Cohaesibacter gelatinilyticus: one gene and its partner. Each later gene encodes a partner of the first gene's protein in a complex. Links are inferred from orthologs where the notes say so. Each region holds a gene or a part of one and is shown in the gene's direction. Other genes may lie near its edges.

The links.
Region 2: the proteins of ccmB (region 1) and ccmE are in contact, whole or in part, in a solved structure (PDB 8CE8), measured with the Escherichia coli proteins. The link is inferred for Cohaesibacter gelatinilyticus from one-to-one orthologs.

Annotation. Positions count from the first base shown.
Region 1 is NZ_OBEL01000003.1:113,671-117,882, forward strand. The notes cover bases 727-3,675. They hold ccmB (heme exporter protein CcmB), read left to right. Parts: upstream 727-1,845; coding sequence 1,846-2,505; downstream 2,506-3,675. Other genes in these bases: acnA (aconitate hydratase AcnA), read right to left, coding at 727-936; ccmA (heme ABC exporter ATP-binding protein CcmA), read left to right, coding at 1,172-1,840; CRO57_RS14380 (heme ABC transporter permease), read left to right, coding at 2,971-3,675. Also shown: more of acnA, read right to left, coding at 1-726; more of CRO57_RS14380, read left to right, coding at 3,676-3,744; heme exporter protein CcmD, read left to right, coding at 3,761-3,928; CRO57_RS14390 (DsbE family thiol:disulfide interchange protein), read left to right, coding at 3,979-4,212. UniProt on the Escherichia coli protein: Required for the export of heme to the periplasm for the biogenesis of c-type cytochromes.
Region 2 is NZ_OBEL01000001.1:753,703-757,755, forward strand. Bases 489-3,278 are described here. They hold ccmE (cytochrome c maturation protein CcmE), read left to right. Parts: upstream 489-1,550; coding sequence 1,551-2,006; downstream 2,007-3,278. Other genes in these bases: ccmI (c-type cytochrome biogenesis protein CcmI), read left to right, coding at 489-1,469; CRO57_RS03380 (heme lyase CcmF/NrfE family subunit), read left to right, coding at 2,130-3,278. Also shown: CRO57_RS03365 (AraC family transcriptional regulator), read right to left, coding at 1-109; more of ccmI, read left to right, coding at 303-488; more of CRO57_RS03380, read left to right, coding at 3,279-4,053. UniProt on the Escherichia coli protein: Heme chaperone required for the biogenesis of c-type cytochromes. Transiently binds heme delivered by CcmC and transfers the heme to apo-cytochromes in a process facilitated by CcmF and CcmH.

The DNA of each region.
Region 1 (4,212 bases):
ATATTCCGGCGCCATATTGGCAATGGTTGCCTGATCTTCCAATGTGAGATGATCAAGACCGGGACCATAAAATTCAACAAACTTCCCAACCACGCCTTTTTGACGCAGCATTTCCACGATGGTGAGAACCAGATCGGTAGCTGTTGTCCCTTCCACCATGGAGCCGGTCAGTTTGAACCCGATCACTTCGGGGATCAGCATACTGATCGGTTGACCCAGCATCGCCGCTTCCGCCTCGATACCACCGACACCCCAGCCAAGAACGGACAGACCATTGACCATGGTGGTGTGGGAGTCAGTTCCAACCAATGTATCAGGATAGGCAATTGTCTCGCCATCTTCATCCCGCGTCCAAACAGTTTGGGCCAGATATTCCAGATTGACCTGATGGCAGATACCGGTCCCGGGAGGCACAACGCGGAAATTATCAAAAGCTTGCTGTCCCCAGCGCAGGAATTCATAGCGCTCGCCATTGCGCTCATATTCCAGTTCAACATTGCGACCAAAAGCACGCTCATTGCCAAAATGATCCACCATGACCGAGTGATCAATCACCAGATCCACCGGCACCTGCGGATTGATGGCTTGCGGATCCGCCCCAAGATCGGAAGCTGCATCACGCATGGCAGCCAGATCCACTACGGCCGGTACACCGGTAAAGTCCTGCATCAAGACGCGAGCTGGACGATAGGAAATCTCGGCACTGGAGCGGCGCTCCTTCAGCCAATCGGCACAGGCACGGATATCATCGGCCGTCACGGATCGGCCATCCTCAAACCGCAAGAGATTTTCCAACACCACCTTCAGAGAGTAAGGCAATTTCGAAATGCCGGGCAAGCCATTCTTCTCGGCCTCAATCAGGCTGAAATAATGATAGGTCTTGCCATTCACTTCAAGACTTTGCTTGGCGTTGAAACTATTCAGGGATTTAGTCATGATGGTCGGTCCTTAGGCTTGGTCTGGCAAAAGGGGCAATATATAAGTATGAGGTCTCTTCTATCATGCCACAGATGAAGGAAATTTGTCCCTTCACACCTGCGTGCACTTATGAAATAGGCATTGATACTTAGAATTGAAGATCATGCGTCTTGCCAGATGATAAAAATCAAGGCAAAAGCGAGCCAAGCCGCTAAAAACCAGATGACCCAAGCGCCAACCGACAAGGATGACCATGCAATTAATCGTAAATGGCCTGAGCTGCATTCGCGGGGGGCGTCCGGTTTTGGAAAATGTCAGTTTTACGCTGGAACAGGGCAAAGCCCTTGTCGTCACAGGCCCCAATGGCATCGGGAAATCCTCTCTGTTGCGTACGCTTGCAGGTCTTGTTCACGCCAATGCTGGCACGGTTAAGCTGGAAGGTGGCGACGAGGAACTAAGCGTTGGTCAGCAAGCGCATTATTTCGGTCATGCCGATGCCATCAAACCAGCGCTGACCCTGAAAGAAAATCTCGATTTCTGGCAGAGCTTTTATGGCTCCCCTACCCGCACGGCTTATGAAGCTTTGCTGGAAGTGGATCTTGGTGATCTCATCGATATGCCAGCGGCATATCTCTCGGCTGGTCAACGTCGTCGATTGTCCCTATCCCGCTTGCTTGTTTGCCACCGTCCGCTCTGGCTGCTGGATGAGCCAACCTCTGCTCTTGATGCGGCTTCCGAGCGCAAACTCGAAATCCTGATGGCAGAGCATCTGGAAAAAGGCGGCCTCATCATAGCAGCCACTCACGCCCCGCTGGGATTACTCAATCCTGACCGGTTGGAGCTGGGTCGCGAACAAATTGCCGATCCGTTTGCCGATGACGAATTATTTGAGCAGGACCAGCTGCAGGAGAGCCAACAATGAGTGCCATGGGTGCCTTGTTCAAACGCGAAATCCAACTCTCCGTGCGCGTTGGCGGCGGAGCCTTGATGGGCGTTTTGTTCTTTCTCATCGTTGTAACGGTCTTTCCTTTTGCCGTCGGACCGGATCTGAACCTTCTGGCTCGTCTTGGCCCTGCAGTGCTCTGGATCGGCGCACTTCTGGCAACACTTTTGGGGCTGGATCGGCTTTATCAGGCAGATCAGGATGATGGCTCACTCGATCTTTTGCTGCTGACCGATCATCCTCTGGAATTGATCGTCCTGATCAAATGTACGGCGCAATGGGTCGCAACAGGCCTGCCGCTTGTTTTGGCAGCTCCCCTGCTATCGCTTTTTCTCAATTTGGAACCTGTCGGCATTGCGGCAGTCACAGCGACCTTGTTGGTTGGAACTCCTGCGTTGACCCTGATTGGGTCCGTCGGCGCTGCTCTTACCGTAATCCTGCGCCGTGGTGGTTTGCTGCTCTCAATTCTGATTCTGCCGCTGACCATCCCAATCCTGATTTTCGGTGTCAGTGCCTCCGTTGGTGCAGTGACTGAGCCCGCTCCCTTCACCACGCCATTTTACATTCTTTGCGCAATTTCGCTGCTGATGCTGATCATCGGACCGATTGCATCTGCGGCGGCTCTTCGCACTGCTCAAGAATAGCCATATTCGATCAGTATAAATCTTAGTGCCTGATTTTAAGACTCTAACAGAGACTTTTAAGAGCGAATTCATATCCGAAAAGTCTGCAACTTTTCGGGAACGCGCTATAGGCAGAATATCCAGCCCTCTCCCCCTCCCAAACCGCCCACGAGGGTACCATATCGGGTGGTTTGGGAGGGGGAGAGGGCTTGGCTCAGGACTACTCTTAGGCGCATCGCGATCAACCTTACGAAATCGTAATACGCGCTGACTGCGAGACATGATATTGATCAAGGCAGAAATGTCGTGGCAGCCATAAGTTTTGGCATGGGATCGGACCAAGCATAAATCCAAGCCGATCTGACAACCATGTAAGCATGGCCCGTCTGGCAGTGACTGGTGACAGGACCAACTGGAAACAGACCAACGAACCAGACCGGTGGCTTTGCCGCATGATAGGACCATCAAGACAAAAGGTGATCAGGCATGACTGCCACCGCCAAAAAATCTTTCAGCATTTGGGATCTGGCCAATCCGACCCGCTTTCTGTCATTCGCTGACAAACTGATGCCCTGGCTTTTTGGCCTGACAATCATTTCCTTTGCCATTGGCCTATACATGACCTTTTTCGTCGCGCCAGACGATTACCAGCAGGGCGCAACGGTCAAGATCATGTTCATCCATGTGCCTGCCGCCTGGCTCGCCATGGGCGCCTATACCATGATGGCAATGTCATCCATCGGCACGCTTGTCTGGAAACATCCTCTGGCCGACGTCTCCGCCAAAGCTGCAGCCCCGCTGGGCGCGGTATTCACCTTCTTGTCCCTTGTGACCGGAAGCCTCTGGGGCAAGCCGATGTGGGGCACTTGGTGGGTTTGGGATGCACGCCTCACCTCCATGCTGGTCCTGTTGATCATCTATCTCGGCCTGATCTCTCTGTGGCGCACCATCGAAGATCCAATCCGTGCTGGTAAAGCGGCCGCCATTCTGACCCTCGTTGGCTTCATCATCATCCCGATCATCAAATTCTCGGTTGATTGGTGGTCCACCTTGCATCAGCCAGCAGGCGTCATCACCATGGATGGTTCCAAGGTCCATAGCTCCATTCTCATTCCTCTACTGGTCATGGCTCTCGCTTTCACCGCCATGTTCGTCATGATGCATCTGAAGGTGATGAAAAACGAGATCATGCGCCGTCGTATCCGCACCATGCAGATGCAAGCCGCAAGACGCGCTGCATCTTCCCAGGCTACTAACTAGGAAAAGGAAACAGATCATGCTCGGACCCTATACCGGTTTCATCACTGCTTCCTATGGCGTTGTCATTCTCACCATTGCCATCCTTGTTGTCTGGATCGTGATTGATGGACGCACTCAGAGCAAAGCTCTGGCAGAGCTGGAAGCCCGTGGCGTTACCCGCCGCTCCGCCCGCAAGAAACAATAGATTCAGCAAGCGTTTGAACAATCCATACCGCACGAAAAATGAGCACCCAGATGAGCACAGAGCCAGCTACTACAGACACGACCGACGGCAAGAAGAAAGGCGGGATCAACCTGCTGATCATTCTGCCTCTCGTGATTTTCCTTGGCCTCGCAACCTTGTTCCTGCTGCAAATGGCAAAAGGCGGTGATCCATCACAAATCCCATCTGTCCTGATCAACAAGCCCGCTCCTGACTTTGACCTGCCTGCTTTGGAGGGCTTTGAGGCCAATGGCGCACCAATGCCC
Region 2 (4,053 bases), on another replicon or contig:
ACCAATCCCATAGATTATTCCATGCCTGCTTGGCTTTCTCAGCATACGGGCCAACCTCCAGTGAATAAATGACATTGCGAGAAGAGAGGTCTTCAATCCTGATATCCATCGTGTGATGTCCTGTGTTCGAGTGCGGTTGCAGGAGAGCAAATGAGCATCCTCAAATCCATTAAACATTAAAAGTTAGTAAGGTTTGCTCGAAATTGACAAAACGCATCTTGGTTTAGATGAACATGAGTTAATTTGACATTCCAGTCAAAAGTGCAAATTTTTGACCAGAACCAGTCAGAATGTGGACCAGTATGTTTTGGATTTTTGCAGCCCTGCTTACGGCGCTTGCGGTTATGGTGATTTTGTACCCATTATCTCGCAAACAAAAGAAACTTGATAGCGCAGAGGCTTATGACCTGACCGTCTACAAGTCTCAGCTCAAAGAGATTGATGCAGATGTAAAGCGCGGCTTGATTGCTGCCAGTGAAGCGGACGCTGCTCGGGCCGAGGTTGCTCGCCGTCTGATCTACACTCAGGAAGCCTTGGATGCGGAACAGGAAAATACTTCATCGCATTCTGGTGCAGTCAAAGTTTCCAGCCTGTTGGCCTTGCTGATCGTTCCTGTCGTTGGGCTGGGGCTCTACTATCATATGGGAAAACCTGAAATATCAGGTCAGCCATTGGCTGAGCGATTGACCAAAGATCCGGAACAACAAACATTGATAGAGCGGGTTGCGTCAGTCGAACGGGTTTTGAAAGCCAATCCGGATGATATACGCGGATGGAAGCTGATTGCGCCGATTTATCTGACCATGCGTCGGCCTGATGATGCCATTCGGGCTTATGGCAACGTCGTGCGTCTGGAAGGGGAAACCGCGAAAAATCTCTCAGACCTTGGAGAAGCCTTGGTGGTGAAAGAGGGCGGCGTCGTTTCGCAGAAAGCGATCAGCTTGTTTCTTCAGGCAAACAAGCTGGATAGAATTGCTCCAAAACCTCGTTTCTTTCTTGCAATCGCTTTGGGGCAACAAGACAAGATCCCTCAGGCAATTGAAGCATGGGAAGCACTCATCAGCGATTCCAAGCCGGATTCAGCCTGGGTACCTTTTGCCAAGAGCCAAATTGCTGCACTGAACAAGAAGCTGGACGACACCAAAGTGCCAGCAATTTCAGAAAGCCAAAGGGCTTCAGCAGCAAAAGGTCCGACCCAGGAAGATATCGACAATGCATCTCAATTGGACGCCAAAGATCGCCAGGCAATGATTGAGAATATGGTTTCCACTTTGTCAGAGAGGTTGGAAAGCGAAGGTGGGAGTGCAGAAGAATGGGTACAGCTTATCAGAGCCGAACTGGTTCTTAAGCGCCCGGATAAGGCAGCCAAGACGGTTCACAATGCTTTGGATGCTTTGCGCTCCGATGTTCCAGGAATGGAAAAAGTCAAAGCAGCGGCTCGCTCATTGGGTCTGTCGATAAACCAGTGAGCCAATTGAATACAAACCGAATTCATCTGCCGGATGTGAAACCGGCGCTGAAACTGAGTTGAAAGAAAAAGGATCCCTCTCATGACAAGAAAGCAACGTCGTATGACAATGATCGGTGCAGCAGGGGTTGTCCTGTTTGCCGCTGTTGGTCTGATTTTGTTTGCTTTGCAGGATCAGATTGTCTTCTTCAATTCTCCCTCTGACGTAGCAGCCAATAGCGTCAAGCCAGGACAGCGTATTCGTCTGGGTGGTTTGGTGAAAGATGGAACCATCAATCGCGGTCAGGGTACACAGGTTTCCTTCGTCGTAACTGACGGCGGCGCTGATGTGACGGTCGCTTATAACGGAATTCTGCCTGATCTGTTTCGTGAAGGGCAGGGCGTTGTGACAGAGGGTGTTATGAATACCAACGGAACCTTTGATGCTGATACCGTCCTCGCAAAGCATGACGAAACCTACATGCCAAAAGAAGTTGCAGATGCCTTGAAAGAGCAAGGGCATTGGCAAGGCGACGAGGCAGAAGCCAAAACCTACTAGAATTTTGGTGTAAACCAAATTCGAAAATATTCCCGTCTTCGGACGTAAACAACCCGGACCAGTCGGGTGTAACAGACCAGTTATTCAATTGCCGCTTGGCGGGTAATTGATGGGAGTGACCAAATGATCATTGAGCTTGGCCATTATATGCTGATTTTGGCATTCGCCCTGTCTCTCGTTCAATCCGTGGTGCCGATCTGGGGAGCTCAGATTGACGATAATCGCATGATGTCGGTGGCAAGCCCTATTGCCATCACGCAATTTCTGTTCGTTGGATTGGCTTTCGCGGCGCTGACACATGCCTATGTGACATCGGATTTCTCCGTGCAGAATGTCTGGGAGAATAGTCACTCAACTCAGCCTCTTTTGTACAAATACACTTCTGTTTGGGGTAACCATGAAGGTTCAATGCTTCTTTGGGTTTTCATTCTGGTTATCTTTGGTGCGATGGTTGGTGCTTTTGGGCGCAACCTGCCACCAAAGCTGAAGGCGAATACGCTCGGAGTGCAGGGATGGATTACAGCCGCGTTCCTGTTGTTTGTACTGGTTACGTCCAATCCTTTTCACAGAATTGCCGATGCCCCGATTGAAGGGCGTGATTTGAACCCGATCCTTCAAGATGTCGGCTTGGCTATTCACCCGCCACTGCTTTACCTCGGCTATGTCGGGTTCTCCATCTCGTTTGCATTCTCAATTGCAGCTCTTCTCGAGGGGCGCATTGATGCGGCATGGGCTCGATGGGTTCGTCCATGGGTTCTGACAGCTTGGGGCTTCCTGACCCTTGGTATCTCCATGGGGTCATATTGGGCTTATTATGAGCTTGGATGGGGTGGTTACTGGTTCTGGGATCCAGTTGAAAACGCTTCCTTCATGCCTTGGTTGTGCGGTACGGCATTGCTTCATTCAGCAATCGTTATGGAAAAGCGGGGTGCATTGAAGGTCTGGACAATCCTGTTGTCCATCCTGACATTCTCGCTGTCTCTGCTCGGCACTTTCCTCGTGCGTTCCGGCGTATTGACTTCAGTTCATGCTTTTGCGACCGATCCGGGCCGTGGTGTTTTTATTCTCATTCTGCTGGTAGCCTTCATTGGAGGCGGACTGTCTCTCTTTGCATGGCGCGCGTCCATGCTCCGTCAAGGAGGTGTTTTTGCGCCAATCTCCCGGGAAGGATCTTTGGTACTGAACAACCTTTTCCTCTCTGCTGCGACAGCTGCAGTTCTGGTTGGAACGCTCTATCCGCTGGCATTGGAAGCGACGACAGGAGCAAAGATTTCGGTTGGTGCGCCTTTCTTCAATCTTACCTTCGGCCCAATGATGATCCCGCTTTTGATCGCAGTGCCTTTCGGTCCGCTTCTCGCTTGGAAACGCGGTGATCTGGGTGCAGCCATGCAGCGCCTCTGGACGGCACTGGGTATCGCTATCCTGACCGTCATACTGGTTTATGGTTATGTTGAAGGTGGACCAGCACTGGCGCCACTTGGCATCGGCATCGGTGTCTGGCTGGTGATCGGGTCCTTTGCGGAAATCCAGTTGCGTTCGGGTTTCTTCAAAAATTCCTTCTCCAAAGCCATCTCTCGCATGTTTGGTATGCCAAAGTCGGTTTGGGGGGCAGCTCTGGGGCACCTTGGCGTCGGCATGACCGTCATTGGCATTGTTGTTGCCTCTTCCTATCAGCTGGAAGACATTTCCATCATGAAGGTCGGCGATAGCCGTACTATTGCAGGTTATACCTTTACCTTTGAAGGCATGAAGGAAAGTTCTGAGCATAACTATTCAGATGTTGCAGGCACGTTCAGAGTGACTGAAGGTGACAAGCTGGTGACCACTCTAAACCCTGTCAAAAGGGTGTATAATACCCGCGGAATGCCTACGACTGAGACCGATATCTACACCATCTGGGGCGTTACCCAGCTTTATATGTCGCTTGGTGACAAGCAAGATAATGGCGCGATGGCTGTTCGGATCTACTACAAGCCTTGGGTGACCTTCATCTGGTTGGGCTCCCTGGTGATGTTCTTCGGTGCATGTTTTTCACTGGCAGATCGTC